DNA from 3 places in the Klebsiella grimontii genome. Region 2 is predicted to be linked to each of the others. Evidence: predicted binding sites of a transcription regulator. Region 2 holds the regulator's gene; each other region holds the start of a gene.
The links. The regulator PhoB, encoded in region 2, activates phosphate uptake and scavenging genes when phosphate is short. The targets are predictions, from matches to a motif close to CTGTCATAAAACTGNCNNAT.
Positions count from the first base shown of each region.

Region 1: pstS (phosphate ABC transporter substrate-binding protein PstS) is a predicted target of PhoB. The motif match lies at 1,917-1,936, and genes of this name have one in related genera.
Region 3: ACE3MN_RS09375 (heavy metal response regulator transcription factor) is a predicted target of PhoB. The motif match lies at 9,326-9,345, and genes of this name have one in related genera.

Region 1 covers NZ_CP169721.1:5,685,055-5,695,849, reverse strand. The annotation lists gene pstC (phosphate ABC transporter permease PstC) at 1-655, opposite strand, end outside; gene pstS (phosphate ABC transporter substrate-binding protein PstS) at 791-1,831, opposite strand; gene glmS (glutamine--fructose-6-phosphate transaminase (isomerizing)) at 2,148-3,977, opposite strand; gene glmU (bifunctional UDP-N-acetylglucosamine diphosphorylase/glucosamine-1-phosphate N-acetyltransferase GlmU) at 4,159-5,529, opposite strand; gene ACE3MN_RS26645 (right-handed parallel beta-helix repeat-containing protein) at 5,875-8,046, shown strand; gene ACE3MN_RS26640 (F0F1 ATP synthase subunit epsilon) at 8,466-8,885, opposite strand; gene atpD (F0F1 ATP synthase subunit beta) at 8,906-10,288, opposite strand; gene atpG (F0F1 ATP synthase subunit gamma) at 10,315-10,795, opposite strand, start outside.
Region 2 covers NZ_CP169721.1:4,437,186-4,447,980, forward strand. The annotation lists gene ACE3MN_RS20830 (LysR family transcriptional regulator) at 217-1,119, shown strand; gene malZ (maltodextrin glucosidase) at 1,116-2,933, opposite strand; gene proY (proline-specific permease ProY) at 3,086-4,456, opposite strand; gene brnQ (branched-chain amino acid transporter carrier protein BrnQ) at 4,580-5,899, opposite strand; gene phoR (phosphate regulon sensor histidine kinase PhoR) at 6,318-7,607, opposite strand; gene phoB (phosphate response regulator transcription factor PhoB) at 7,629-8,318, opposite strand; gene sbcD (exonuclease subunit SbcD) at 8,613-9,815, shown strand; gene sbcC (exonuclease subunit SbcC) at 9,812-10,795, shown strand, end outside.
Region 3 covers NZ_CP169721.1:1,974,070-1,984,864, forward strand. The annotation lists gene fimA (type 1 fimbrial major subunit FimA) at 1-436, opposite strand, end outside; gene ACE3MN_RS09325 (helix-turn-helix domain-containing protein) at 476-976, opposite strand; tRNA gene ACE3MN_RS09330 (tRNA-Asn) at 1,774-1,849, opposite strand; gene nac (nitrogen assimilation transcriptional regulator NAC) at 2,180-3,097, shown strand; gene cbl (HTH-type transcriptional regulator Cbl) at 3,204-4,154, shown strand; gene ldtA (L,D-transpeptidase) at 4,266-5,174, shown strand; gene ACE3MN_RS09350 (glutathione S-transferase family protein) at 5,277-5,885, opposite strand; gene ACE3MN_RS09355 (LysR substrate-binding domain-containing protein) at 6,099-7,085, shown strand; gene ACE3MN_RS09360 (molybdopterin-dependent oxidoreductase) at 7,264-8,031, opposite strand; gene ACE3MN_RS09365 (cytochrome b/b6 domain-containing protein) at 8,021-8,629, opposite strand; gene ACE3MN_RS09370 (hypothetical protein) at 8,644-9,270, opposite strand; gene ACE3MN_RS09375 (heavy metal response regulator transcription factor) at 9,410-10,078, shown strand; gene ACE3MN_RS09380 (heavy metal sensor histidine kinase) at 10,078-10,795, shown strand, end outside.

The DNA.
Region 1 (10,795 bases), 1.2 Mb from region 2:
CGATACGCCAGATAACTTCCCACGTTGTACAGCCGATACCGTATGCCGACTCTTTCATCATCACCGGCGTCTGTTCAAAGACGTCACGCATAACGGCCGCGATATAAGGGATGATCATGATGGCCAGAATCACGCCTGCCGCCAGAATACCGATACCAAATGCCGGGCCCGCAAAGAGCGCGCCAACGAACGGAATGGTCGAGAGAACGTTGCCAACAGGCTCCTGGAAGTAGGTCGCAAACAGCGGGGCGAAAATAAACAGACCCCACATGCCGTATACGATACTGGGAATCGCGGCCAGCAGCTCAATGGCGATACCCAGCGGGCGCTTGAGCCAGGCGGGTGACAGTTCGGTCAAAAACAGCGCGATACCGAAGCTCACCGGCACGGCGATCAGCAGCGCGATAAATGAGGTGACCAGCGTTCCGTAAATAGGCACCAGGGCACCGAAAATCTGGTTCGGCGCATCCCACTCTTTGGTCCACAGAAAGGCAAAGCCGAATTTCTCAATGCTTGGCCAGGACGAGATGATAAGGGAGACGATGATGCCGCCAAGCATCAATAGCACAATCAGCGCCGCCAGTTTTACCAGCACGCTGAAAATTATGTCACCCTTTTTCCCCGGAGGGTTAAATGCCGGCTTGGTTGCAGCCATAAGTTACTCTTCAGTTTCGGGCCAGAAAAAATCGTAGTTTACTGATCTTTCTGACAAAGGTAATGCCATACCCTAAATAATTCGAGCTGCAGGCAAGCGCTGCCAACGCGCCTGTAGCTCGAAGTATGACGGGTATTAGTACAGCGCTTTACCGCTGCTATCCTTGACGTTGGTCTTCCATGCCGCGCGAACCTGCTCAACCACGCTTTCCGGCAGGGTTGCATAATCCAGCGCGTTAGCCTCTTTACCGCCGTTTTTATACGCCCAGTCGAAGAACTTCAGCACTTCAGCGGTCTGCTCTGGCTTGTTGGAAGCCTTGTGAACCAGAATGAAGGTGGTCGAGGTAATCGGCCATGCGTTGTCGCCTTTCTGGTTAGTCAGATCCTGTGCAAAGGATTTGCTCCAGTCGATTTCTTTCGCCGCGTTAGCGAAGTTATCTTCAGTCGGGCTCACCGGCTTGCCATCGGCGGACAGCAGTTTGGTGTAAGCGAGGTTATTCTGTTTTGCGTAGGCATATTCGACGTAGCCGATAGAACCCGGCAGACGCTGAACAAACGCGGCGATGCCGTCGTTGCCCTTACCGCCCAGTCCGGTCGGCCAGTTTACGGTTGAACCCGCGCCGATTTTAGATTTCCACTCTTCGTTCACCTTCGCCAGATAGCTGGTGAAAACGAAGGAAGTACCGGAACCATCGGCACGACGAACAACGGCGATATTCTGAGAAGGCAGCTTCATGCCCGGGTTGAGCTTAGCAATCGCTGCATCATCCCATTTTTTGATTTTGCCAAGGTAGATATCACCCAGCGTTTTACCATCAAGCACCAGCTCGCCGGATTTCACGCCAGGCAGGTTAATCGCCAGCACCACGCCGCCGATAACGGTCGGGAACTGGAACAGACCTTCCTGAGCCAGTTTATCGTCAGCCAGAGGGGCATCAGAAGCGCCAAAGTCTACGGTGTTGGCCGTAATTTGTTTTACGCCGCCAGAGGAGCCGATACCCTGGTAATTAACTTTATTACCCGTTTCTTTGTTATAGGTATCTGCCCACTTGGCATACACCGGCGCGGGGAAAGTTGCGCCTGCGCCAGTCAGGCTTGCTGCTGCAAAAACAGAGAAAGCGCTCATCGATAAGGTCGCGGCGACAACTGTTGCGACGGTGGTACGCATAACGTTCATAATGTCTCCTGCTGGATTCGTAAACCATTGTTTCGAAGCTATGGTGAGCAAAATAGGACAAACAGGTGACAGTAAAATGTACGAATTATTACAGTTTTATGACAGGCGAAAAGGCGGGATTTCACGCTAAATAAAAACAATACAAATCATATTGTTAATAAAGATAATGAGGAAAAGATTGCCGAAAAATTTTATTTTTATGACGGCAAAAAAGCGTCTCAAAAATGACAGACTGTCATAAAGCGGGTGGGATCTCGCCGTTCGCCGCAAATAAAAAGGGCTGCCGGACGGCAGCCCTGTCACGATGTAAAAACCGTTATTCCACGGTAACTGATTTCGCCAGGTTACGCGGCTGGTCGACGTCAGTCCCTTTGATCAGCGCGACGTGATACGCCAGCAGCTGCAGCGGTACGGTGTAGAAGATTGGCGCGATAACCTCTTCAACGTGCGGCATCTCGATGATGTGCATATTGTCGCTGCTGGTGAAACCCGCATCGCCGTCAGCAAAGACGTACAGCTGGCCGCCGCGGGCGCGAACTTCTTCAATGTTGGATTTCAGTTTTTCCAGCAGTTCGTTGTTCGGCGCCACCACCACTACCGGCATCTCAGCGTCAATCAGCGCCAGTGGACCATGCTTCAGCTCACCGGCAGCATAGGCTTCTGCGTGAATATAGGAGATCTCTTTCAGCTTCAGCGCCCCTTCGAGGGCGATGGGATACTGATCGCCGCGTCCAAGGAACAGCGCGTGGTGTTTGTCAGAGAAATTCTCAGCCAGCGCTTCGATACGCTTATCCTGCGAAAGCACCTGCTCAATGCGGCTCGGCAGCGCCTGCAGGCCATGCACGATCTCGTGTTCGATAGCGGCGTCCTGGCCTTTGAGGCGCGCCAGTTTCGCCACCAGCATCAGCAGAACGGTCAGCTGCGTAGTGAAGGCTTTGGTCGAGGCGACGCCGATTTCCGTTCCGGCGTTGGTCATCATCGCCAGATCGGATTCACGCACCAGAGAGGAACCAGGCACATTACAAATCGCCAGCGAGCCCAGATAGCCCAGCTCTTTCGACAGGCGCAGACCGGCCAGCGTATCTGCCGTTTCGCCTGACTGAGAGAGGGTGATCATCAGGCTATTACGACGCACGGCCGATTTGCGGTAGCGGAACTCGGAGGCAATTTCGACATCGCACGGTACCCCTGCCAGCGACTCAAACCAGTAGCGGGAAACCATACCTGAGTTATAGGAGGTGCCGCAGGCGATGATCTGAATATGCTCGACCTGCGACAGCAGCTCGTTAGCCTGCGGGCCCAGCTCGCTTAAATCAACCTCACCATGGCTAATGCGCCCGGAAAGGGTATTTTTGATAGCGTTCGGCTGCTCGTAGATCTCTTTTTGCATGTAGTGGCGATAGATACCTTTATCGCCCGCATCGTACTGCAGATTGGATTCGATGTCCGGGCGCTGCACTTCGGCGCCGGATTTATCAAAGATAGTCACCGAACGGCGAGTAACCTCAGCAATATCGCCCTCTTCGAGGAAGATAAAGCGGCGGGTAACCGGCAGCAGCGCCAGCTGATCGGAGGCAATGAAGTTTTCCCCCATCCCCAGGCCAATGACCAGCGGGCTGCCTGAACGAGCGGCCAGCAGCGTACCCGGATCGCGGGTATCCATGATCACGGTGCCGTAAGCGCCACGCAGCTGCGGGATGGTTCGCAGAACGGCTTCACGCAGGGTGCCGCCTTGTTCCAGCTCCCAGTGAACGAGATGCGCAATCACTTCCGTGTCAGTCTCGGAGACAAAAACGTAGCCTCGCGACTGCAACAGCTCGCGCAGCGGCTCATGGTTTTCGATGATCCCGTTATGCACCACCACAATATGGTCAGAAACATGCGGATGCGCGTTACCTTCAGACGGTTCGCCGTGCGTCGCCCAGCGGGTATGGGCAATCCCGGTACCGCCGTGCAACGGATGTTCTTCCAGTGCCTGGGCCAGCATCTGTACTTTCCCAAGGCGACGAACGCGGTTCATATGACCTTCGTTATCGACGACTGCCAGACCGGCAGAGTCGTAACCGCGGTATTCCAGACGACGTAAACCTTCGAGAAGGATTTCAGCAATATCACGCTGCGCGACTGCGCCAACAATTCCACACATAGTTTTTCATTCCGATTTTGGCTGTATGCCATACGTTGTCGGTCAACCTGTTTACCCGAATTTCGGGCGCCCCGAGCCTTGTAGAGAGTGGGGTTATTTTTATGGGTACTGCCGTGGGGGGAGGATTATGTTATCCCCTCACCCCGCTCTTTCTCCCCGAAAGGGCGAAAGAGAAATAGCGTTACTTTTTCTTCACCGGGCGCTGCCAGCCCTGTTTATGGACCTGCGGCACGCGGCTTAACACTAATTCATTATCGGCAATGTCACGCGTTACCGTTGTTCCTGCGGCAATGGTGACGCCATTGCCGACGGTCACCGGCGCGACCAGCTGGCTGTCAGAGCCAACAAACACGTCATCGCCAATCACCGTTTTGTGCTTATTTGCGCCATCATAGTTACAGGTGATGGTGCCCGCGCCGATATTGACGTTATCGCCAATCTCGGCGTCTCCGAGATAGGAGAGATGCCCGGCTTTTGTGCCTTTACCCAAGCGCGCCTTTTTAATTTCGACAAAGTTGCCAACGTGCGCGCCTTCCAGAAGCTCAGCGCCTGGGCGCAGCCGCGCGAACGGTCCAATGGTACAGGCGGCTTCCAGATGCGCATCCTCCACCACGGTATAGGGGCTAATCTCGCAATCATCACCAATGGTGCTGTTCTTGATGACGCAGCCAGCGCCGATCTTGACCCGATCCCCCAGCACCACGTCACCTTCGAGGATAACGTTAGTATCAATTTCGACATCGCGCCCGTGTTTCAGCACGCCGCGCAGATCAAAACGCGCCGGATCGCGCAGCATAACGCCCGCGAGCAGCAGCTTTTCAGCCTGTTCAGACTGCCAGACGCGTTCAAGGCGGGAGAGCTGCAGGCGGTTATTCACGCCTTCCACTTCGCTTAACCGTTGCGGATGTACAGCGGTAATTTCACGACCTTCTTGATAGGCCATGGCGATAATGTCGGTGATGTAGTATTCGCCCTGAACGTTGTTGTTGGTGAGCTTAGCCAGCCAGCGTTTAAGATCCGCCCCGTTGGCGACCAGAATCCCGGTATTAATTTCCTGAATCAGGCGCTGCTCTTCGCTGGCGTCTTTATGCTCAACAATACCTGTCACCGCGCCGTTATCGCGCGTAATGCGGCCATAGCCGGTCGGATCGTCCAGCTTCACCGTCAACAGGCCGATACCGCCCTGCGGTTTCGCGTCCCGCAGGCGCTGTAATGTTTCGACGGAAATAAGCGGCACGTCGCCGTACAGCATCAGGATATCTTCATCGTCGCTGAAGAACGGCGCCGCCTGCTGCATGGCGTGGCCGGTACCAAGCTGTTCGGCCTGTAGGACCCAGTTAAGATTGTCTTCGCGCAGCGTCTGGCGAAGCAGGTCGCCGCCGTGCCCGTACACCAGATGTACGGCGGATGCCCCTAATTCTTTAGCCGCATCAATAACATGCTGCACCATCGGCTTTCCGGCCAGCGAATGCAACACCTTAGGAAGATCGGAATACATGCGGGTACCTTTGCCTGCGGCAAGAATAACCACGCTCATCGGACTGTTTGACATACGCATCCTGACTGCTGTTAGAACGAAAAGTAAAAGCCTTTCACGTTGAAATATCTACATATTTTTCATCATGAAACGAGACGAAGATAAAACGCACAAGCGTAACGCTATACACCATTTTAGGTGGGTATTTTTAGCCAGCGCAAACCCGTTTAGCGCAAAAAAAGCATTTTAACGGGGAGGGATACCGGCTATCCCTCTGCTTTTGCTGTTTTTTTGATGGAAAAATAAAGAAAATCCATAAAGTAAAACGCGGTTTTAATATTCATTAATTGTGACGCAATAAATAGAAACACCATTTCATTTTCCTGATAATGCCGGTTAATAATTACCCAGGAGAAAAAAATGAAAAACAAAATACCTTTGGCATTAACCCTTTGCAGTACGATGATCGCGCTACCGCTGCAGGCCAACGAAGGCCATCAGTGGCGGGCAATCGCCTTTGGGCAATCCACCGACAGTAACTTTTCCTCGAACGTGTTGCCGGAAAAAATTGGCGTCAATGATGTCACCATTGCCGGGAAAAAGCTGACGCCGCAGGATTCCGCCGATCTCAGCCAGCCCATTACCATCGAGAGCCGGGGAGGTAAAATTGCCAACTCCCACGACGGACTGACCTTCTTTTACACCGAGCTGCCAACCAATAAGAATTTTATCCTGCAGGCTACGGTGACCGTCAATCAGTTTGGACCGGAAAATGGCGCGCGTCCGGCGGCGCAGGAAGGCGCGGGACTGCTGGTCCGCGACGTCATTGGCAACCCGCGCCAACAGCCTCTCAAGGTCGGCTACGAAGAGTTCCCGGCGGCATCCAATATGGTGATGAACGCCATTATGACCCAGGATAAAAAAGATGGCTCGCATATCAAGCTGCAGGCTATTAGCCGGGAAGGGATAACCCAACCGTGGGGCAATGCGGGCGCTGCAATCAAGCGTCAAAGTTACAAAGAGAAAATCGATATCCAGCAAACCCCGACGTTTCAGCTTAAGCTGGAACGCACTAACGACGGATTTATTACCTCATGGGCGGCAACGGGCAGTAATGAATGGGTAAGCCAGCGGGTTCCTCACGCCGATCTGATTGCTCAGCAGGATAAAGAACATTACTACGTCGGTTTCTTCGCCTCACGTAACGCCAAAATCACCGTCAGCAATGCTTCCCTGACGACCTCCTCGGCAAATACGGTTCCCTCCGCCCCGTATGTTGCCAAAAGCTGGCCGCCGGTCATGCAAATTGCCTCGGGGACAAAAAGCCAGAGCAAAGAGTATCTCCTGCAGGCGCGCACGAATAGTGACGGACGCATCACCGTGCGTCAGGATGAAGTGGTGATCGGGCAGGATAAAGCCGTGAAGGCCGGAGAGATGTATACCCAGCCTGCCGTTCTGAAAGATAAAAGCACATTCGAAATTAGCTTCACTCCAGCCACCGGCGCAAACACGCTGACCCAAACGCTGACGGTTGAACAGAGCGCCAATGTGACAGGCAATACGCTGTACGCCGCGCCGGATGGGCTGTCGCAGGCTAAAGGGACGACGGACTCGCCGCTGGATTTAGCCACCGCTGTCGGCCTCGTTCCCCCTGGCGGGCAAATTGTATTAGCCGCAGGTGATTATCCGCAAACAACCATCCCGGTTAGCGCCAGCGGCCTGAAAGACAAAGTCAAAACCCTGAAAGCCGACGGAAAAGCCGTGATTCACGGGCTCCTGCTGGATGCCAGCTACTGGCATATCAATGGAGTAGACATTACGGACAAGAGCCTGCGCGTACAGGGTAGCCATAACCTGATCGAGAACGTCACCGCGTATCGGAACGATGATACCGGCATTCAAATTTCCTCTCCGGCGGATGTCGGACGCCCGCTGTGGGCCAGCCATAACCGGGTGGTGAATTCTGAATCCTTTAATAACGAAGATCCGGGTAAAATTAACGCCGATGGCTTTGCGGTGAAAATGCGCGTAGGGGAGGGTAACCGGCTGGAGGGCTGTTACTCACACGATAATATCGACGACGGCTTCGATCTGTTCAATAAAATTGAGGACGGCGCTAACGGCGTTGTGGTAATCGAGAACTCCATTGCCCGCAATAATACCAGCAACGGCTTTAAGCTCGGTGGGGAAGGGCAGCCGGTCGCCCACGAGGTACGCAACAGCATCGCCATCGGCAATCATCTGGACGGTTTTACCGACAACTTCAATCCTGGCAAGCTGGTAGTGGTCAATAACGTCGCGGTGGATAACCAGCGCTTTAACTATCTATTCCGCCCAAGCCCGTATGGCGCACCGGAAACGCAGGGTACCTTCAGCGATAACCTTTCTCTGCGCAGCCAGCCGGGGAAATATGACGATGCCGTTATCGGGAACATTGATGATAGCAACTACTTTATCCACGGTGGCCGAAGCATCAACGCCCAGGGAAAGAGCATTCACAGCGCCGACTATCAGACTCTGACGCTGCCGGATCCGCTGACGCGTGAGGCCGATGGCAGCTTTAACACCGGTAACTTCCTTAGCCGCAATTAACCAGGGACACGCTAAAAACATAAAGGTCGCCCTCGGGCGACCTTTTTACTTCCTTTCCTGCTTCACACCGCATGTGTTGTCGTTTTAGTTAGCGGTACAGCGCATAAGCAGTCTGGAGAGCGGACTTCTTAGTGGTTGAACGTACCGAAGGTTACGTTCATAGCACTGAAGAAAGCGACGATTTTATTAAGCAGTTTCATGATCTCTTCCTGGATAGCGATTACGTTTTTGATGAACTCTTTTTTTTGTGATTAACATCACAAAAATAAGTCTACGCTTCATCTTTTAAACGATCAACAAAAATGAGATATACATCACAAAATTTTTAAACCCGCTTTTTAATTTTGCTTTTTCTGAAACGAAGCCATAAAAAAAGCCAGCCTGGAAACCAGACTGGCTTTTTAACGTTCAAGCCGGTGTTACATCGCTTTTTTGGTCAACTCGATAACGCGCAGTTTAGCGATCGCTTTGGCCAGTTCCGCAGACGCCTGAGCGTAGTCCACGTCACCATGAGAGCTCTTAATGTGCTCTTCAGCCTTACGTTTCGCTTCCAGGGCTCGCGCTTCGTCGAGATCCTGGCCACGAATTGCCGTATCAGCTAGAACGGTCGTGCTACCCGGCTGCACTTCAAGAATGCCGCCTGACAGGTAGATAAATTCTTCGTGACCGTGCTGCTTAACGATGCGAATCATACCAGGCTTAATGGCGGTGAGCAGCGGCGCGTGCCCCGGGTAAATACCCAGTTCACCTTCACTACCCGTTACCTGGATTTTCTCGACCAGACCAGAGAACATTTGTTTCTCTGCGCTGACGACGTCCAGGTGGTAAGTCATTGCCATATCACCCTCCGATTAAGGCGTTAAAGTTTTTTGGCTTTTTCCACGGCTTCGTCGATAGAACCGACCATGTAGAACGCCTGCTCCGGCAGGTGATCGTATTCGCCTTCCATGATGCCTTTAAAGCCACGGATGGTGTCTTTCAGGGAGACATATTTGCCCGGAGAACCGGTAAATACTTCTGCCACGAAGAACGGCTGGGACAGGAAGCGCTGAATCTTACGCGCGCGAGCTACCACCAGTTTATCTTCTTCAGACAGTTCATCCATACCCAGGATGGCGATGATGTCTTTCAGTTCCTGATAACGCTGCAGGATGGACTGAACGCCACGAGCGGTGTCGTAGTGCTCCTGACCAACAACCAGCGGATCCAGCTGACGGCTGGTGGAGTCCAGCGGGTCAACTGCCGGGTAGATACCCAGAGAGGCGATCTGACGGCTCAGTACCACGGTTGCGTCAAGGTGCGCAAAGGTGGTGGCTGGAGACGGGTCAGTCAAGTCATCCGCAGGTACGTATACCGCCTGTACGGAAGTGATTGAACCGGTTTTGGTCGAGGTGATACGTTCCTGCAGAACGCCCATCTCTTCCGCCAGGGTCGGCTGGTAACCTACCGCTGAAGGCATACGGCCCAGCAGTGCGGATACTTCAGTACCGGCCAGGGTGTAACGGTAGATGTTATCCACGAACAGCAGAACGTCACGACCTTCGTCACGGAACTTCTCAGCCATGGTCAGGCCGGTCAGCGCAACGCGCAGACGGTTTCCCGGCGGCTCGTTCATCTGGCCATACACCAGGGATACTTTATCGATAACGTTGGAGTCGGTCATTTCGTGGTAGAAGTCGTTACCCTCACGAGTACGTTCACCTACGCCCGCAAACACGGAGTAACCGGAGTGCTCGATCGCAATGTTACGGATCAGCTCCATCATGTTTACGGTTTTACCTACACCCGCACCACCGAACAGACCAACTTTACCGCCCTTCGCAAACGGACACATCAGGTCGATAACTTTGATGCCGGTTTCCAGCAGTTCCTGAGAGTTTGACAACTCTTCGTAGGAAGGTGCTGCACGGTGGATAGCCCAACGCTCTTCTTCGCCGATGTCGCCTTTCATGTCTACCGGTTGGCCCAGTACGTTCATGATACGACCCAGCGTGGCTTTACCTACCGGGACTTCGATCGGGTGCTCGAGGTCTTTTACTTCCAGACCGCGACGCAGACCGTCGGAAGAACCCATGGCGATGGTACGAACAATACCGCCGCCGAGCTGCTGCTGAACTTCCAGCACCAGCTTCTCACTACCATTTTGCACCTCAAGAGCCTCGTACACGCGCGGTACGGCATCCTGAGGGAATTCGACGTCGACCACGGCGCCGATTACCTGGACAATTTTTCCAGTAGCCATCTTGAATCCTCTACGAATTAACCTGGTTATACCGCGGATGCTCCACCGACGATCTCGGTGAGTTCCTGAGTAATGCTGGCCTGACGAGCTTTGTTGTATACCAACTGCAGCTCTTTAATCAGGCTGCCGCCATTGTCGGTCGCGGCTTTCATCGCCACCATACGTGCGGCCTGCTCGCTGGCCAGGTTTTCTACCACACCCTGATAAACCTGAGATTCCACATAACGACGCAGCAGGGTATCCAGCAGCGCTTTCGGATCGGGTTCATACAGGTAATCCCAGGATTTACGCTTCAACTCACCCTCTTCTGAAGCCGGTAACGGCAGCAGCTGAGTAATGGTTGGAACCTGAGACATGGTGTTAATAAATTTGTTGCTGACAATATACAGCTTGTCCAGACGGCCTTCATCGTAGGCCTGCAACATCACTTTTACCGGACCGATCAGTTCGGACAGGGAGGGGTTATCCCCCATACCCGTCACCTGGGCGACAACATTACCGCTAACG
Region 2 (10,795 bases):
TATGGTGAGTATAGTCAGTAATTTCTAACGAGTTATTAAAGATTTTTTTATTATTTATTTCCAAAGCGAAAAGTTATGGCTATTCGATTAACCATTACAAGATCAGAGAAATTATGTTTATCAAATTTTTACGGTTAACCGTTCTAAATTATTCACTAGAATTGAACAGGGCGCTCCGGTAAAACGGGAGCACTCTTTTTTATCGGAAGTTGACGCATGCGCCTGAACCTTGAGGTCCTGTTGATTCTCGACGCGCTGGACAAACATGGATCTTTTGCCAGCGCCGCAGAATCGCTATTTAAAACCCCTGCCGCGCTGAGCTACATGATTCAAAAGCTGGAAAACGATCTGAATATCACCCTGCTGGATCGCTCCGGGCACCGGGCAAAATTTACCGATACCGGCAGAATGATGCTGGAGAAGGGCCGGTTGCTGCTGAACGCCGCCAAAGATCTGGAAAAACAGGCGGTACAGCTCAGCGCGGGTTGGGAGCGGGATCTGGCTATCGCCCTGGATGACTCTTTCCCGTTCAGCGCGCTGCTGCCGCTGATCGACGCGTTCTACGCCCAGCACCCGCAAACCCGGCTTAACTTTACCCACCATACCCTTGCGGGCTCGTGGGAAGAACTGACCCACAACGGCGCGGATATTATTCTCGGGGCGATCAATGAACCGCCTACGTCCGCCGAATGGTCGTGGAAAATGCTCGGCGCCATGGACAATATTTTCGTCATCGCGCCGGGGCACCCGCTGGCGGAAACCACCCAACCGCTGACTAACAAGCAGCTCAGCCTGCATCGCGCGGTAGTCATCAGCGACAGCGCCCGCTACTGTCATCCGCTCAACAGCAACCTGCTCGACGAGCAGCCGCAAATTCGCGTGGATGATTTCGCCAGTAAAGTCGAACTCTTGCGCGCCGGGCTGGGCTGTGGCTTTTTACCGCGCCATATTGCCCGGCCGTGGCTGGAAAAGGGCGAGCTGATCGAAAAACCCGTCATCTCCTGTCGCGTGAAAGATATCACCTATATGGCCTGGCGCAGCGGCAATGACGGGCTGGCCCAGCGCTGGTGGCGCGAGGCCATTCTGCGGAGCGAAAGTCTGAACCAGCTCTATGCTTAGCGGCTAAACCAGACGCTGGCGGAGATTGCCGGTAGCGTCAGCACGCCGTCGTGCAGCGCGCCGGCGCCCTCTTTCAGCTGCCAGCCGTTGACGTCGAGCAGCGGCGAATCCTCTATCACCACCTCGCAGGCTTCGCCGCGGTTGATCGCCACCAGCACGCGCTGCTGTTTATAGACGCGCACGAACACCACCACATTATCTTCGGCATAAATCACCTGGCAGCCGCCGTAGCGCAGCGCCTGATGAGCCTTACGCAGCTTGCTCATCCGCTTGTACAGGTCGAGCAGATCGCCATCCTGCAACGCCGGATCCCATGGGAACGGTTTGCGGCAGAACGGATCGTTATTGCCATCCACGCCCACTTCGTCGCCGTAGTAAATGCACGGTACGCCCGGCCAGCTAAATAGCCATACCACCGCCAGCGGCAGGCGCGCGACATCGTTACCCAGCAGAGACTTAAAGCGGGCGGTATCGTGGCTATCAAGCTGGTTAAACATCCGCAGCTGCTGCTGGTGCGACAATCCGGCGCGATAGTTGTCCATCCACGCCATGCAGGTCTGCGCATCAATTTTCTGCGGATCGTAGGAGATATCGGTGTTCGCGAGGAAGCCCCACAGCGGGAAGGTGAAGCCGCGGTAGTTCATCGCCGAGTCTTCAACGTCGGCCTGTAGCCACTGGCGCGCGTCGCCGAAATGCTCGCCGAACACGAAAGCGTCCGGCCGCTCCAGCTTCGCCGCCTGGGTAATGCCGGCGATATGACGCAGGTTATTGCGCGCCCCGCCCCCTTCGCCCAGCATGTGCACCACGTCCAGGCGCCAGCCGTCCATGCTCCACGGCGCTTTCAGCCAGTGGCGCACCACGCTATCTTCCCCACCGTAGATTTCATCAATCAGCATCGACGAACGGTAGTCCAGCTTCGGCAGGCTGGCGTATCCCAGCCAGTCGTGGGCAACGCCCTCGGGGGAAAAATTATACCAGTCGCGCCACGGCGAATCGGCGTTATGGCAGGCGCCGCCGCTGCCGCGCTGGTGGCGGTCGAACCAGGCATGCGAATCGCCGCTATGGTTGAACACGCCATCGAGGATCAGACGCATCCCCTCTTTTTGCGTGTTGTGACGCAGGCGCAGCAGCGCGGCATCGCCGCCAAACTGCGGATCAACGCGGCGGTAATCTTCGGTATCGTATTTATGCACGCTGGGGGCGACAAACACCGGGTTCAGGTACAGCGCCGTGACGCCAAGCTGCTTCAGATACGGCAGCTTCTCGCTGATACCATCAAGATCGCCGCCATAAAAGGTGGAGCCGCCCGCCTCGGCGGTTAACGGTTCATCCCACGCTTTACGCACGATGTCGTGACCGGCGGCGTGATGGTAGTAAGTCGCATCCTGTTCCGCTTCGCGGGACTGGCTGCGCGCAAAACGGTCAGGGAAAATTTGATAAAACACCTGATCGGCCACCCACTGCGGTCCGCTGTCCGGCAGATCGACCGCAAACTGCTCCAGCCTCGCCGGCGGAAAGCGGTTGAATCCCTGCGGCGTGAACCACAGCTGGCGATCGGCCCACAGCAGCTTGAAGCTGTAGCGTCGACGCGGCTGTCCGTTGACGAGGTTGATTTCCCCGCGCCACGCTACCACGCCCGGATGCGGCGCCTGCCGCAGGCGGTGCATCGACAGAGACAGCTCTTCGTTATCCTCTTCCGCGCGTAGGGTCACCCGCGGCGGCAGATCGTCGCCGCTCAACCATAGCGTAATCATCAGTCGTTCCTGCTGTTCCTTGATAAACGGAGCAACCGGGAGGTGCCATGCCTTCAACATTGTTATTCCTCTCTTTGCAGAATGGGCACACCTTGCCACAGCGTACTGGCGTATGACTCATCATCGGCAGAATTATTGGGGGAGGATGGCGGGGGTGGAGGGATCGCTTGCCGGATAGCCTGAGCGTATCCGGCAAAAAGAGAAGTAAATGACTACGCTTTCGCCAGCTTTCGCTCGCGGCGGGTTTTAAACTGCCAGCCAATCAGCAGCAGGATAATCCACGCAAAGCCGACGTACAGCGAGATGCGGGTATCGGGGTGGTAGCCAATCAGCCCGATAATAAAGACCAGGAACAGCAGGCCAATCACCGTGGTCGTTACCCCTCCGGGTACCTTGAATTTAAGCGCCTTCGCCTCTTCCGGCGGCAGACGGCGGCGGAAGGCGATCTGCGACAGCAGGATCATAATCCACACCCAGACGGTGGCGAAAGTGGCCAGCGAGGCGATCACCAGGAAAACGTTCTCCGGCATAATATAGTTAAGATAGACCGCGAACAGCAGCGCGATGGTCATCACCATCACCGTCACCCACGGCACCCCGCGACGTGAAGTTTTCGCGAACATTTTCGGCGCGCTGCCCTGCTCCGCCATGCCATGCAGCATACGCCCCACGCCAAAGACGTCGGAGTTAATCGCCGACAGCGAAGCGGTCAGCACCACAAAGTTCAGGATGCTGGCGGCAAAAGTGATGCCGAGATGCTGGAAGGTTAAGACGAACGGGCTGCCGTTGGTCCCGACCTGGTTCCACGGATAGATAGACATAATCACAAACAGCGTACCCACGTAAAACACCAGGATACGCATCGGCACCGAGTTAATGGCGCGCGGAATGGATTTCTCCGGATCTTTCGCTTCGCCGGCGGTGATACCGATAATCTCAATGCCGCCGTAAGCGAACATCACCATCTGCAGCGACATCACCATCCCCAGCCAGCCGTTGCTGAAGAAGCCGCCGTTGCTCCACAGGTTGTGGATGCCGGTCGGCTGCCCGCCGTTGCCAATACCCCAGATAATGATGCCGAAACCGGCGAGGATCATGATGATAATGGTGGCGACTTTGAAGAAGGAGAACCAGAACTCCAGCTCGCCGAAGACCTTCACGCTCATCAGGTTGACGGCGCAGATAATCAGGACCACGCTGAGCACCCAAACCCAGTGCGGTACTGCCGGAAACCAGACGCCCATATAGATGCCGAAGGCCGTGACGTCGGCGATGGCGACAATCAGAATTTCAAAACAGTAGGTCCAGCCGGTGATATAGCCCGCCAGCGGGCCAAGGTAATCCTGCGCGTAGCGCGAGAACGAGCTGGCGGCCGGGTTATGCACCGACATCTCGCCCAGCGCGCGCATAATAATGTAGGCCGCGACGCCGCCGATAATATAAGCCAACAGAACGCTCGGACCCGCCATTTTAATCGCGTCAGCCGAACCATAGAAAAGGCCGGTACCGATTGCCGACCCCAGCGCCATAAAGCGAATATGCCGGGTACTTAGCCCGCGCTTAAGCTTGTTACTACTTTCCATCGTGTTCCATGCCGTTTTTCTCCTCTGGACTTCGCGGGGGCAAAGGACAAAGGAGGGTGACCAAAAAAACAAAAAACCACGGGACCTGAAGTCCCGTGGTTAAACACCTGTGTAAAGCGTCGGTTAGTGCGCGCTGGAAGTCACCTGACGTCCTGCTGCGCGATCCCAGATAACGGCCAGAATCACCATCACGGCGGTTGGCATCAGCCAGGCCAGACCCTGCTCCGCCAGCGGCAGACGCGCGGTCCAGGACGGCATAATATCTGCAAACGCCGACGCTTTAATGCCGTCAATGATACCAAACATCAGGCTGATAAACATTGCCGGGGCGATAACGCGGGACGAATTATGCCACCAACCGCGGGTAAAGCTTAATACAACCAGTGCGATACACGGCGGATAGATAGCCGTCAGCACCGGAATCGAAATCTGAATCAGGTGGCTCAGACCGAGGTTGGAAACCGCCATCGAAAACAGGCCGAGGATAAACACCAGCGTACGGTAGGAGAACGGCAGGTACTGGGCGAAGAACTCCGCGCAGGCGCAGGTCAGGCCCACCGCCGTCACCAGACAGGCGATAAAGATCAGCGCCGCCAGCATAAAGCTTCCCGCGCCGCCGAAGGTGTGCTGGACGTAAGCATGGAGAATCGCCGCGCCGTTAGCGGATTGCTCAACCAGCGTGCCGCTATCTGAACCTAAACGGAACAGCGCCAGGTACAGCAGCGTCAGGCCCACGCCGGCCATCAGGCCAGCCCACACGGTGTAGCGGGTCAGCAGGCGGGCTTCGGTCACGCCGCGGGAACGCGCGGCGTTGACAATCACGATACCAAAGACCATCGCGCCCAGGGTATCCATAGTCAGATAGCCGTTGACGAAACCGTTCGAGAAAGGCGCGGTACGGTAGGCTTCCATCGCGTGGCTCAGCGGACCGGCGGGCCAGACGATGGCCGCAACGGAAAGAATAATCAGGGCGATAATCTTCAGCGGCGCGAGGAAATTCCCCACGGTATCCAGCAGTTTGCCCGGGTAGAGCGAAACGAGGATCACCAGCGCAAAATAGATAACGCTGTAAATCAGCAGCGGCAGCGCGCCGTCACCGGTCAGCGGCGCAATCCCCACTTCAAAAGAGACGGTGGCGGTGCGCGGAGTCGCGAACAGCGGCCCAACGGCAAGATAGCAGACCACCGCCAGCAGGATACCGGCGACTTTACCAATCGGCGTGCTCAGGCTCTCTACGCCGCCGCCGACCTTCGCCAGCGCCACGACCGTTAGCACCGGCAGACCCACGGCGGTAATCAGAAAGCCAATAGCCGCGGTCCAGACGTGTTCGCCGGCCTGTAAGCCAACCATCGGAGGAAAGATAATATTGCCTGCGCCGACGAACAGCGCGAAGGTCATAAAGCCCAACGCAATGATGTCGCGAGATTTTAACTGATGGGTCATAAATTCATTACAGCCTGTGGATGTGGTGTTGTAAAAACGGATTTATACCGCGCCTTTCCCCTGGGGATGATACAGCGGCCATTGTCAGTAAACTCAGCGGGATATGCTCCCAAAGCGGCGTGGAAAAGAATAGTTTTTTGAATTACCACGCAAAAACAGTCTGTCTGCGACCGTAGGGGGGCAATTTAAACGCTTATAACGTTTTAAAGCAAGGAGGGATCGCAAAAGCAGATGATTATGCTAACTCTATTTTAATGATTAGCATCATTAGCCAGAAGGATAGAAAACATCTGGCTTATCATGCGAACAAAAAAGCAGCTAACGTTCGTTAATTACGCAGCTGTGATGGCGCTGCAAACGAAAATGACCAGCCGAAGCTGGTCATTGGCAAGGAATGCTGACACTCACCCGTCCGGGTTTAATTTTTGGCAATTAAACGTTCCGGTAATAAGAAGCTAAAGCGGGTGCCTTTGCCGACCGCGCTCTCGATCTCAAGGCGGCTATCGTGATGGCTGACGGCATGTTTGACAATCGCCAGCCCCAGCCCGCTGCCGCCGGTTTGCCGCGAACGCGCTTTATCCACCCGGTAGAAACGTTCGGTCAGGCGCGGAATATGCTCCGGCGCGATGCCTGGCCCGTTATCCTCGACGCTGAACAACGCGCCGTGCGGCGCCCGCTGCCAGGTTACGGTAATCACCGTTCCCGCCGGCGTATGGTTGACCGCGTTATACACAAGGTTGGAAATCGCGCTGCGCAGCTGTTCCTCATTACCCAGCACTTTTAGCGAGTCATCGACCGAAAAATGCAGCTCGTGCTTCTGCTGGCTTAGCGTTTGCGCCTCGCGCTCGACGACCCGCAGCATCATCGGCACGTCGATTTTATCGTTCATCGCCAGTACCGGCGCGGCTTCAATGCGCGACAGCGTCAGCAGTTGCTTCACCAGGCCTTCCATACGCTGGGTTTGTTCGCGCATGGTGTGTAACGCTTTTTCGCGCGTTCCCCCTTCCAGCACCTGCTCCTGCATCATCTCCAGATACCCCTGCAGCACCGTCAACGGCGTGCGAAGTTCATGGCTGACGTTGGCGAAAAAGTTACGCCGCGCCCCTTCCAACTGGTGCATCTGCGTGACATCGCGCGCCACCATCAGCAGCTGTTTGTCGCTATAGGGCATCATGCGAATTTCCAGATGGCGGCCATTATTCAGCACCAGATTGAGCGGCTTGGAAAAGTCGCGGTATTTCATGTAATTAGCAAATTCAGGATAGCGCAGGAGGTTGAGGATATTCTGCCCGTTATCGTCGGGCCAGCGCAGATTAAGGATCTGCTGGGCCAGGCCGTTACACCAGAACATCGCGCCTTCTTCGGTGGTCAGCACCACCGCGTCCGGCAGGGACTCCGCCCCGCTGCGAAAGCGCTTAATCAGGCTTCCCAGCTCACGGCGGCGCTTTTTATTACGCATCTGCATCTGGTGCAGACCGTACAGCAGGGGTTCCCAGCTGCCGCTACCCGGCGGCGGCGTCATGCTGCGGTCGACCCACAGCCACCACGACAGGCGCATCAGATTCCAGAAATGCCAGATAAGAAGACCGGTCACTGCCGCCAATAAAAACCACGGCAGATGACCTAAAAACGCCCCGAGGATCAGGGCCGGGATACAACATAAGAAAAGCTCAAGCGCCAGCCTTTTCCATGACAGCCGTTCCAGCACGGTTCACACTCCTGTCAGCATTCAGAAACGGGCGGAGAAACGATATCCCGTACCGCGAACCGTTTGTACCATCCGGTCATGGCCGCTATGTTCCAGCGCTTTGCGCAGACGGCGAATATGCACGTCTACCGTTCTGTCTTCTACATATACGTTGGTGCCCCAGACGTGATTCAGCAGCTGTTCGCGGCTATAGACCCGCTCCGGGTGCGTCATGAAGAAGTGTAATAATTTAAATTCCGTCGGCCCCATATCCAGCGGATTTTCGCCGGTCATCACGCGATGCGAAGAAGGGTCGAGGCTCAGCCCCTGCATTTCAATCACCTCTTCCACCGCCATCGGCGAAATGCGCCGCATCACGGCTTTAATCCGCGCCACCAGCTCTTTCGGGGAAAACGGCTTGGTGATGTAATCATCCGCACCGGTCTCCAGGCCGCGGACGCGATCTTCCTCTTCGCCGCGGGCGGTCAGCATCACCACCGGAATGTCACGGGTCATCGCTTCTCGCTTGAGCTGTTTAATAAACTGCAGACCCGACCCACCCGGCAGCATCCAGTCAAGGAGGATTAAATCAGGCCAGGGTTCATTGAGCTGATTGACCGCGCTGTCAAAATCTTCCGCCTCGACGGGCTGAAAGCCGTTTTGCTCCAGAACAAAGCAAACCATTTCGCGGATTGGAGCTTCATCTTCAACGACCAGAATTCTTCTCGCCATTATTTACCCTGTATTTTTTAGCCATCAGTATAGAAGTGCGCGGCCATTATGCGTCAGATTTATGACAGATTTATGAAAAAAATGACCGCCAGATGAACGCGGATTTCGCATTGTGACACGGACTTAACTCACCGAAGAGCGGCGTTATTCCCTCAATAATTCACGTGGCTTAGCGTCAGCCCCACAAGCACAGGTAACCAGATGGTTGAGGTGAGCGCGCGTAGCCAACACATAAGCAACTTGAAGTATGACGGGTATATAATGCCGCTTACGCTTTTTCGCTATGGAACAACTATGCGCATCCTTCACACCTCTGACTGGCATCTTGGGCAAAATTTTTACAGCAAAAGTCGCGCCGCCGAACATCAGGCGTTTCTCGACTGGCTGCTGGCCAGCGCGCAGGAGCATGATGTTGACGCCATTATTGTCGCGGGCGATATTTTTGATACCGGCTCGCCGCCGAGCTACGCGCGCGAGCTGTATAACCGCTTTGTCGTTCAGCTGCAGCAGACCGGCTGTCGGCTGGTGGTGCTGGCGGGAAACCACGATTCGGTCGCCACCCTAAACGAGTCGCGCGACATTCTTGCGTTCCTGAAAACCACGGTGGTGGCCAATGCCGGCCACGCGCCCTTTATTCTGCCGCTGCGCGACGGTACGCCGGGGGCGGTTTTTTGCCCGGTACCGTTCCTGCGTCCGCGTGAACTAGTGACCAGCCAGGCCGGGCACTCCAGCGGCGAGAAGCAGCAGCAGTTGCTCAACGCCATCAGCGACTACTACCAGCAGCAGTACCAGCAGGCCTGCGAACTGCGCGGCGACCGGGCGCTGCCGATTATCGCCAGCGGCCATTTAACCACCGTCGGCGCCAGCAAAAGCGACGCAGTTCGCGAAATTTATATCGGTACCCTCGACGCCTTCCCGGCGAACCGCTTTCCGCCCGCCGACTATATCGCGCTCGGCCATATTCACCGGGCGCAGGTGGTCGGCGGCTGCGAGCATATTCGCTACAGCGGCTCCCCGATTGCGCTGAGCTTTGACGAAACAGGGAAAAGCAAAAGCGTCAATCTGGTGACCTTTAGCGCTGGCCGCCTGACGGACGTCACGCCGCTGATCGTGCCCATCACCCAACCTCTGGCGGTCTTAAAGGGCGATTTCGCCAGCGTTAGCGCCCAGTTGAACCAATGGCAGAATAACGACCAGCAGCCCGCGGCATGGCTAGATATCGAAATCACCAGCGATGAATATATGCATGATATCCAACGGAAAATCCAGGCCCAGACCGAAACACTGCCGGTAGAGGTGCTGCTGGTGCGCCGCAGCCGCAGCCAGCGCGATCGCATTCTGGCGGGCGTTCAGCGAGTCACCCTCAGCGAACTGCAGGTGGAGGACGTTTTCGCCCGCCGTCTGGCGCTGGAAACCCTGGAAGAGGCGCAGCAGCAGCGCCTGGAACAGCTCTTTAATGAAACGCTGCATAGTCTCAACGGTGAGGATCGCCTGTGAAAATTCTCAGCTTACGCCTGAAAAACCTCAACTCACTCAAAGGCGAATGGAAAATCGATTTCTCCGCTGAGCCCTTTGCCAGCAACGGACTGTTCGCGATTACCGGGCCAACCGGCGCCGGCAAGACCACCCTGCTGGACGCTATCTGCCTCGCGCTTTATCACGAAACGCCGCGCCTGAGCAGCGTGTCGCAATCGCAAAACGATCTGATGACCCGCGACACCGCCGAATGTCTGGCGGAAGTGGAGTTCGAAGTCAAAGGCATCGCCTACCGCGCCTTCTGGAGCCAGAACCGGGCGCGAAACCAGCCGGACGGCAATTTACAGGTTCCGCGCGTCGAGCTGGCGCGCTGCGAGGACGGCAAAATCCTCGCCGATAAGGTCAAAGATAAGCTGGAACTGACCGCCTCGCTCACCGGCCTGGACTATGGCCGCTTCACCCGCTCAATGCTGCTGTCGCAGGGGCAGTTCGCCGCCTTCCTCAACGCCAAACCGAAGGAGCGCGCCGAGCTGCTGGAAGAGCTCACCGGGACCGAAATTTACGGCCAGATTTCCGCCCAGGTCTTTGAAAAACATAAGCAGGCCCGCGTCGAGCTGGAAAAAATCCAGGCGCAGGCCTCCGGCGTCCTGCTGCTGAGCGAGGAGCAACAGCAGGCGCTCCAGCAAAGTTTGCAAGCGCTTACTTCCGACGAAAAACAGCAAGTTAGCGAACAAACCCGGTTGCAAAACGCCCGTCAGTGGCAGATACGCCGTGAAGAGCTGACGGCAGAAGATCTGCGGGCTCAAACCGCGCTACGCGAAGCGCAATCTGCGCTGGAGCAGGCCCAGCCGCAGCTTAGCGCGCTGCTGAATGCGCAGCCCGCGGAGCGCTTGCGCCCGCAGTGGACGCGTCAGCTGGAGCAAACCGCCGCGCTGGCGCAAACCCGCCGCCAGAGAGAAGAAGTAAATACTCGCTTACATGACCGATTGCGGCTGCGGGCG
Region 3 (10,795 bases), 2.5 Mb from region 2:
GGGTGGTTTGCGCGCCGAAAGTCGCGCCATCCAGCGCCAGCGGGGTACCGGTACGGTCAAGGATCTGTACGCCGACGTTAGTCGCGCCGCCCGCGGCAGAACCCTGCAGGGCCAGAACGGTTGGGTTGGTACTGTTAATCGCCGTGCCAGCAAAAGCAATGGCGGCCTTCTCGGAAACGGTGATATCGCAATCATTCAGCTGGATGTTGAAGCCCACGGGAGAGCTGGTGCTGCCTGCGGTGGCGAGTTTCGCTGAACGAACCTGGCCTAACTGAACGGTCTGATCGAGAGAACCGGCATCCACTGCGCAGGCCGCATTCACCACTTCACCTTTAAAATGTACCGTGCCGCCGTTCACCGTAACGGGATCGGCTGCCAGGGCTGCAGTAGCGCTCAGGGACAGTGCTGAAAAAACGATAACGGCTAATTTGTTCATGGTAAAACTCCTGTTTATGAATAATCCTGAAGCGATGCTTCACTTAAAAAGACATTTATTGTTGAAAAATAAATTTTGAAACGTAATCCTATTTTTACAGCCTAATTTATTCATCAGGTTGCGACGGTGGGTATAAATAGTCTTAAGTTTCACGCCAAACTCTTCTGCGATCTCCTGGTTGCTTTCCCCTCTGCTCAACATGCTTAATATCTGCTTTTCACGCAGACTCAGCTGGAACTTAGTATGATAATTTCCTGCAGTTTCTTTCTTTAAAAAGAAATTCAGAATACTTCTGGTGTTACTCTTTTTGTCTAGTACCGTTACTTTGCCAAAGAGTTCGGACTTATAGAACGCTAAGTCGCTGGATGCAAAGGCGACAATGTTTTTATTCGAAAAATAAATCCACTCCGCACCGGGAAGGTCGTTAGAGTCCAAATCTATAATCAAAAAGAAATTGTCAATAAACTCTTCTCCAAGCAATTCAATCAGGCCCAGAGTAAAATATTTATCCTTAGATAAAATATTAGTTGATAGATTCATATCTGAACGCGATCTCATCCTTGGGTTGACCTTTAACTCAGCGTTAATAACACCATTCAGCGAATTGAGGGTAATCTAACATTGCCCGCCTCAATGAGACATGTCGCTGACGCTCTAAAAGATATAACGGCCATTAAGCTGTTTTTGTGTGGTGTTTTTGTTTGTATTTATATTTTTTATTGGTGTTAAATTTTGTTATTATATTTATTTGTAGTTTTTTATAAAGCAAAGATGATAGGGAGAGGTTATCATTAAAGCCTCAACAATAGCCCTGCTCTTTGTATTGGAATTTTCTTAGGGAATATTCCTTGTTAAAGGCGTGGGATTTTCTATCTTAGTGCAGCAAAAATTTTTAAGAGCTTCTGAAGAGCCCTATAGAGGTGACCCGAGTATACCTTTTCCGCTCGCATCAGAACGCTAATTCTGCGGGGGAAAATAGCATCGTATTTATTCAGAAGCGATGACGGATTGACTACGGAACCCAAACTGCCGTGCTGAAGCGATGGCCGGCAGTATAATTGAGGCGATGATGCAAAAGTCTTTTATAGCCGGGCTGGGATTCGGAGCGTGATATTAAGATACACGGGCTGAAAAGCATGGGGTTCGTTCGCAGCCTGTCTTCACCCTCGTTTGTCAGTGTAATGAATGGATATTAATGTGCCAGGGCGTTTTTTCTCTGCTATCGCCTGGAGGAGACGCCGTTGCAGAACGCATTTGGGGGTATTAAAGAAGGCGGTACGGCTGCCATGAGAGAGTGGAAAAGCAAAAAGCCCGCTCGAAAGCAGGCTTCTTAAATTTGGCTCCTCTGACTGGACTCGAACCAGTGACATACGGATTAACAGTCCGCCGTTCTACCGACTGAACTACAGAGGAATCGTGTGAACGGGGCGCATATTAACGATGACCATCCCCCTTGTCAAAGCCTGAATCACCTGCGCTTGTTCGTTTGCTGACAATTTCAACAGTGTGCCTGTTTTTCCGGCATTGGCCGGCCGGGTGCACCGTTGCAGTGCATTTATACCCCTAATGGGGCATACCGCAATCCGCTTACCGGGCAACAAAATCGCAGTTTGCTATCAGTATCCCTTATTACGCGGCCTGCAGCGGCATTTGCGTCTGTGGTAAAAAGCTGGCAAGCAAATTGCAAAACCTTCTGTATCTAAACGGCCAGTGTTGGTACTGGTGTTCCTTACAGGAGGCAAAATGAACTTAAGACGACTGAAGTATTTCGTGAAAATCGTCGATATCGGCAGTCTGACCCAGGCCGCTGAAGTCTTGCACATCGCACAACCGGCGTTAAGCCAACAGGTTGCGACCCTGGAAGGCGAGCTGGACCAGCAGCTGTTGATCCGCACCAAGCGCGGCGTCACGCCGACCGAAGCGGGCAAGATCCTTTACACCCACGCTCGCACTATCCTGCGCCAGTGCGAGCAGGCGCAACTGGCGGTCAACAACGTCGGTCAGACGCTAAGCGGCCAGGTGTCAATCGGTCTGGCGCCGGGGACGGCGGCTTCGGCCATTACCATGCCGCTGCTGCAAACGGTGCGTAATGAGCTGCCGGAAGTGATGGTCTATTTGCAGGAAAGCAGCGGAACGATCCTCAACGACAAGCTTATCGACGGTCAGCTGGATATGGCCGTGCTCTACGAACGCTCGCCGGTCGCCGGGATCGTCAGCCAGCCGCTGCTGAAAGAAGATCTCTACCTGGTCGGCACCCGGGATTGTCCGGGGCAGAGCGTGGATTTGACGGCGGTTGCGGAGATGAATCTGTTCCTGCCGCGCGATTATAGCGCCGTCCGCGCGCGGGTCACCGAAGCTTTCACCCTGCGTCGCCTGTCGGCAAAAATTATCGGCGAAATTGAATCCATCACCACCCTGACGGCGGCCATTGCCAGCGGCATGGGCGTCACCGTACTCCCGGAATCCGCCGCCCGTTCGCTGTGCGGCGCGGCTAATGGCTGGATGGCGCGCATCAGCACGCCGTCAATGAGCCTGTCGCTGTCACTCAATATGTCGGCTCGCGGCAGCCTGTCACCGCAGGCGCAGGCGGTGAAGGAAATTTTGATGTCGCTGGTGAGTCGCCCGTCGCTGGAAAACCGTGAATTATTGTTAGTCAGTTAGGCTATATTCCTGGATGGAATAAGTTGCTGGTTTTTATTATTTGTTAGCAGGGACAACAGACTTTAACAATAGCGCCTATGTTATGTCTGATAGCCCGGAGGAAAGGGTGAACTTCCAGCAACTCAAAATTATTCGTGAAGCGGCCCGTCAGGATTACAACCTGACGGAAGTCGCCAATATGCTCTATACATCGCAATCGGGCGTCAGCCGTCATATTCGTGAACTGGAAGAAGAACTGGGGATCGAAATCTTTATCCGCCGCGGCAAACGTCTGCTGGGGATGACGGAGCCGGGCAAAGCGTTACTGCTGATTGCCGAGCGTATTCTTAATGAAGCCAGCAACGTTCGCCGCCTGGCTGACCTGTTTACTAACGATGCCTCCGGCGTCTTAACCATCGCCACCACCCATACCCAGGCGCGCTATAGCCTGCCGCCGGTGATTAAAGCCTTCCGTGAACTCTTTTCCGACGTGCGTCTTGAGTTAGTTCAGGGGACGCCGCAGGAAATTGAAGCGCTGCTGCACAACGGCGGCGCGGATATTGGTATCGCCAGCGAGCGTCTGAGCAACGATCCGACGCTGGTGGCTTTTCCCTGGTTCCGCTGGCACCACAGCCTGCTGGTCCCCAAAGATCACCCGCTGACCCAGGTGACGCCGTTAACCCTCGATGCCATCGCCCGCTGGCCGCTCATTACCTATCGTCAGGGAATTACCGGCCGCTCGCGTATTGACGAAGCCTTTAACCGTAAAGGACTGATGCCGGATATCGTATTAAGCGCTCAGGACTCCGACGTCATCAAAACTTACGTCGAACTGGGGCTGGGAGTTGGGCTGGTAGCGGAACAGTCAGGCGACGCGCGCGAGTCTGATACCTTTACGCGTCTCGATACCCGCCATTTGTTTGACGCCAATACCGTCTGGCTGGGCCTGAAGCGCGGGCAGCTGCAGCGAAACTACGTCTGGCGCTTTATTGAACTGTGCAACGCTGGGCTGTCGCTGGAGGAAATTAAACGCCAGGCGATGGAGCCGGAAGAAGCGGCGATTGATTATCAGATTTAGCAGGATGATAAATCAGATATGAGATAGCAAACGAAGCTATAATTTATTCACGATTATCGCCACAAAGGAAGGGAAATTGTGCGGCGTGTGAAACTGCTTTGTTCTCTTATTATGATCCTCACCAGCCAGAGCGCTCTGGCGGTGAGCTACCCGTTGCCGCCGGAAGGAAGCCGCCTGGTGGGCAGTCCGCTGACCATCACTATTCCGCAACATAATACCCAGCCGCTGGAGGCCTTCGCCGCTCAGTACGGCCAGGGTCTGAGCAACATGCTTGAGGCCAACCCCGGCGTCGACGTATACCTGCCGAAATCGGGTTCCACGCTGGTGGTGCCGCAGCAGCTTATTCTGCCCGCCACGGTACGCCAGGGCATTGTGATCAACGTTGCAGAAATGCGTCTCTACTACTATCCACCTGAAGGCACAACCGTTGATGTTCTGCCGATTGGCATTGGTCAGGCAGGACGCGAAACCCCGCGTAACTGGGTCACCGCTGTGGAGCGTAAGCAAGAGGCGCCAACCTGGACGCCAACCGCCAATACCCGTCGTGAATACGCCAGTCGGGGCGAAAGCCTGCCCGCGTTTGTGCCGGCCGGGCCGGATAACCCAATGGGGCTGTATGCGATTTACATCGGCAGGCTCTACGCGATTCATGGTACCAACGCCAATTTCGGTATCGGCCTGCGCGTGAGCCAGGGCTGCATCCGCCTGCGTAACGACGATATCAAATACCTGTTTGATACCGTTCCGGTCGGAACGCGCGTGCAAATCATCGATCAGCCGGTGAAATATACCGTCGAGCCGGACGGCAGCCGCTGGGTTGAAGTCCACGAACCGTTGTCGCGCAACCGCGCGGAGTATGAATCGGACCGTAAGGTGCCGCTCCCGGTCACGCCGGCGCTTCAGGCCTTTGTGAAGGGGGAGGGCGTGGATGTGAATCGCGCGGAGCAAGCGCTTGAACGCCGCTCCGGTATGCCGGTGGCGATTGGGCATTCAGCTATGCCGGCAGGTAGCGGATTTTAACCTTTTCCGCCACGCTGAACGGTTTCTGCGCGCCCGCGGGTGCCGGGCGCTATTGGTCGTCGTGGAGATTCATGTTGGGTATTTAGCTTCATCTCTTTGAGCTTAACCAAAGGGATGTTTTTTAAATGCGCTATGGGCTTCATATAATTCAGCAGCGGATTGAATATGATTAAAGTCTCCCGCATGAACCACGTGGGGGATCATCGACTGAATAAATGTCCAGATTACCGTACTCGTTACTGCCACCTGATCGGGGACCGCGGCCGCCGGACGGTTTTCCAGCAGGGTATTCCACTCCCTGCAGGCCGCCAGCAGCTGAATCGTGATGCGCTCTATCCACGGATTATGCTGCTTTTCCGCCGGGCGCAGGTTGTGTTCATACACGTTCTGCACCGCCTTTTCACCCGCGGCGAGAATAAAGCCCAGCGTTTGCAGATCGCTTGCCTGCGCCAGTGGATCGACCGGCAGCAGCTTGCGCGCCGGGGAGGCCTGGCCTTCAAAATAGGCCAGTATCAGCGACGAGTCCATCAGGCGAATTCCGTTATCCAGCAAAAGCGTCGGCGCTTTTACCGCGGGATTGATGCGGGAAAACGCGTCAAAGCTGCTGAATACCGACAGCGGGTGACTTTCAAACTCGACGCCGTAGAGTTCAAGAGAAATCGCCACGCGCCTGACATAAGGCGAATCCATCATGCCGATAAGTTTAATCATGATTCCTGTTTTCCTGTCTCTGTGAAATGACGCAACTCAATTCATTAATACGAATGGGGACTCAGTAGCGGCGGGTTAACGCTTCATCACCGGTGGTGAACAGACATTACAATAAATTGTGCATAGCGAATATCATCGGTATCTAACGGATCGGGTTAGTATTACTGACAGGTTGTTGGTCACGTATATTGAGTTAAGCTGCGGGAGTGAAGCATGTCGGATTTTCCACCTATTGCCAGTTTACGTAGTTTTGAAGCCGTGGCCCGGCTTGGCAGCGTGACGCTGGCGGCAAAAGAACTTCACGTTACGCATTCAGCCATCAGCCAGCAGATTAAAGTGCTGGAGGAGATGGTCGGCTTAAAGCTGTTTATCCGTCACGGTCGCGGCGTGCAGATTAATGAAGACGGGCGGCTCTATGCCTTACAGGTCCGCGAGGCGTTGCATCATATCGCTGATGCCACCCGGCTGGTGCAGGTCAAACCGAGAAGGCAGGAGCTGACGCTGGCGATGGTACCCTCCTTTGGTAGTCACTGGTTAGTGCCGCGACTGGAGCGGTTTCGGGCGACATATCCCCATATCTCGCTGCGCATACAGGCGAGTCTGGCGATCGCCAACATGCAGCAGGAAGGGATTGATATGGCGATCCGAATGGGCAAAGGCGACTGGGACGGAATGGAAAGCCATTATCTTTTCGCCGATGAGCTTATCGTCGTGGCCGCGCCATCCTATAACGACGGCGCGCTTCCCCGAACACCATCAGAGATAGCGAAGAGTAAAATTATCTTCTCGATGGAGTCGTGGAAAACATGGTGCGTTAATGCGGGACTTGAAAGAGAGATTGTGCCCGGCGGTTTGTGCATCAACGACTCGAACCTGGTTCTGGAGGCCGTCCGGCTTGGTAAAGGTATCGCGCTGGAACGCCGCTCGTTAGTCCAGAAGGCGCTCTGCAGAGGCGAACTGGTCCAGCTTACGCCTTTCACCGCCCCATATCCGTGGCCTTACTGGCTGGTGTCGTCGCAGGCCGCTGAACAGAAAACCGAAGCCGTTCTGTTTAAGGCCTGGCTTGATGAGGAGGTTGCTGCATGGGGTCAACAAACTGACGCGCTGGAAAAGAAACATCCGCGAGACGGAAACCATCGCTCCCGCCCGGAGGCGGGATACCCTGAGAACATTCATAACATGGGTGATGTCGATGAATAAAAATATTCTCCAGCAATAGAATTTGAAAAGGCGAGTGAAAATAATCTGGCTTAAAAACCGACCTTATAACGCGCTTTTGTCTTGTCGATACGCCTGATGCCTCTTCGGTTTTGTCGTCCGGTCGCCATCCCGCGCCATTAACGCTGCCCGGTTCCGTTTTACCGGCGCAGCGCGGGCGCTAAATACCGCTAAACCAGTTATAGCCCTGATCCTCCCAGTAGCCGCCGGGGTTGGTATCGCTGACGAAAATGGCGGCGATATGCTTGGCGTTTTTGAACCCCAGCTTGGTCGGCACCCGCAGTCGTAGCGGAAAACCATACTCCGCCGGCAGCGACTTACCGGCAAAATCCAGCGCCAAAATGGTTTGCGGGTGCAGCGCGGTGGCCATATCAATACTGGAATAATAGCGATCTGCGCACTTAAAGCCGACATAGCGCGCGTTGAGGTCGGCGCCGACATGTTGCAGGAATAGCTTTAGCGGTACGCCGCCCCATTGACCAATTGCGCTCCAGCCTTCAATGCAGATCAGCCGGGTGATCTGGCTCTGTTGCGGCAGACGCTGTAGCTGTTCCAGCGTCCACGGCGCTTTTTTCTCCACCTTACCGGAGACTTCCAGACGATAGTCGAACAGATCGACTTCCGGCGCGTTATATTGCGGATAAAAAGCGTTAAACGGAAAGGGGTGGGTAATTTGATCCGGACGGTAAGTCTGGGCCAGGCGCTGGCCGCTGAACAGCCAGGACTGGACCCGATCGTTCCAGCGCGACATAGCCCACAGCACTTTGTCGACTTGATCGCCATCCTGCATGTTGCATCCGGTCAGCATCGCCACGCCTCCCAGCGTCAGCCCGGATCGCAGGAGTAATCGGCGCTGCACATTTACCAGCTGTTTTTTCTGATCCGGCTCGAGCGCGGGCGCCCGGCGGGTTGGCGCTTTACCCTTCATGTTTGCCTCCTGACAGCATGGCCCACAGGGTGGAAGGTACGATTAACACCATCAGCACATGGATAACGACGAACAGTCCGATGCCCGCCATGGCGCAGAAGTGGACATAGCGCGCGACAGGAAAACCGCCAAACAGCGCCACCAGCCAGTAGAGCTGTACCGGTTTCCAGATAGCCAGCCCGGAGAGCACCAGCAGCAGGCCGAGCGCCATAACGCCGAGGTACATAAGCTTTTGAATCGCATTGTAATGGCCGAGGCGGTGGTTCAGCCGCAGCGTTAAGGTCAGCCAGATATCCTGCCGGAGCGCGGCCAGACGTAGCGGCAGCAGGTCGCGGCGTAGATGGCCGCTGAACAGACTCCACAGCAGGTAGCAAACAGCGTTAACGACCAGCAGCCACATGACCGCCAGGTGCCAGCCAATCGCGCCGCCCAGCCAGCCGCCCAGGGTGAGGGAGGGCGGAAAGCGGAAGTCGAACAGCGGCGAAGCGTTGTAGATTTCCCAGCCGCTCATGAACATACCGATCATGGCGACCAGATTCACCCAGTGGGTGAGCCTGACCGGCCAGCGATGTACTGGCCGCGACGCGTTGGTTTTCATGCACGTCTCCTGGATTACATCGGCGGTACGGTGCCGTCTTTTCCGGCGGAAATGCGGGTGGCGACGCGTTCGCCTTTATCGTTAGTGGCGGAGAACAGCACGATATGCGTACCGGGCTTCAGCAGGCCGCGATCGCCGGGATTGATGGTCACTACCGGCGTATCGTCAGGGACGATGACGTTTTTTTGCCGATCGCCGTATTTAACGGTTAGCGTGCGGCCGTTGGCGTTTACCAGCTTGCCGATGGTGCCGTTGGTCATGGTGTTGATTTTACCGTCCGCGGACTCCCACGGAGAATGCCCTTCGCCCGTGCCGCGGAGGCTGGCGGCAAACACGTGTACTTCCAGCGCCTTCAGGCTACCGTCGGCCTGGGGGACCGCTGCGGTGCCGATAAAGCTGTCCGGCTTGATATCGTCGATCGAACCTTTGGCGACGCTAAAAACCTGCGTTTTGTCGTTGAGCTTTACGTCGACCTTTTCCCCTTGACGGTTGCTGATTTGCAGAGCGGTATCCGAGACCTGATCGATGGTGCCGCGCAGCGGCGTGATAGCTTTAGCCGGCGTCTGCGCCGCAGTGGCTATGCCGCTGCAGAGCATCAGGGTAGACAACAGTAAACCGGCAATACGATGGCGTGTATGCATGACATTCTCCTGTGATGGTTTGCCGGTTAAGCATGGCCAGGGGATCGGGACAACACCATGTCCGTTTGATGACATTAATGTCATCAAGCCGCGGCGCAGAAACTGTTAATCTGTCCGCAGACGTGAAGAGGTGGTAAGCATGCGCATATTAGTGGTGGAAGATGATATCGGGACCGGTAATTACCTGAAAAAGGGGTTAACGGAGGCCGGATACGGCGTTGATTTGGCGCGCGACGGTACCGACGGCTTATTTCGGGCGCTGGAGTATGGTTACGATGCGATAGTGCTCGACGTCATGCTGCCCGGGCTTGACGGCTGGCAGATTATTGATGTTTTACGCAAGAAAAGCGATGTGCCGATACTGTTTCTTACCGCCCGCGACGAGGTGCAGGACCGTATTCATGGCCTGGAGCTGGGGGCGGACGATTACCTGGTCAAACCTTTCTCCTTTACCGAACTGGTGCTCAGGTTGCGTACGCTGTTGCGCCGCGGAACCGTACGGGAATCCGATCGCTATGAAATTGCCGACCTGCATATTGATGTGCTGCGGCGCAGAGCCACCCGTCAGGACACCGTGATACCGCTGACCAACAAAGAGTTTATGCTGCTGCATCTGCTGGTCCGGCGTGAAGGAGAGGTGCTGTCGCGCACCATGATCGCCTCGCAGGTATGGGATATGAATTTCGACAGCGACACCAACGTGGTGGATGTGGCGATCAAACGCCTGCGCGCCAAAATCGACCGGCCGTTCGATATCAAACTTATTCATACCGTCCGCGGCATCGGCTACGTTTGCGAGGTTCGTTGATGAACGTGCTGGCTCGCCGTTGGCAGGCGACATCGCTGACGTTGCGAAGCGCCGTTCTGTTTGCCCTGGTTGCAGCGCTGGTGGTCAGCGCCGCTGGCGGATACTTATATCACGCCATGCGTCAGGAGATGATTCACCGTAGCGATCTGCAGGTGACCGGGCGCATAGAATATTACCGAAACGTACTCAGTAAACGCTTTCCGCTGGAGCGGCTGGTGGCGAACACCGGGATGTTCGAAAACATGTTGGGCAACGAGCAGGACGTTTTAATCTTTCGTATTCCGGGACAGGCGCCGTTAATTAATGTGAATCCTGCCAGGGTTCAATTACCGTCGGTGACGCCGACGCCGGCGGATCGTCCGCAGCGCCTGAATGAGGTACAGAGCGGAATGACCGGGCAGGGGGTTCCGCTGCGTGTGGCGTCGGGGCTGGTGACGCTGGAAGATGGCAGGGTACTGCAAATTTCTGTCGCGCATGTGATGGTAAATGAACAGAAAATGCTGGCGCGCTACCTGTGGCGCGTCATCGCGGCGGTGGCGGTGGCCTTTCTGGCGATTGCGCTGCTGGGCTACTGGGTGATGCGTCGCGAGCTGCGGCCATTAAGGCGTATGGCCGCAGAGGCGGCGATCATTACGCCCAGTACGCTGGCGACTCGCCTGAGCGAACAGGACGCGCCGCAGGAACTGCAGCAGCTGATTGTCTCCTTCAACGCCATGC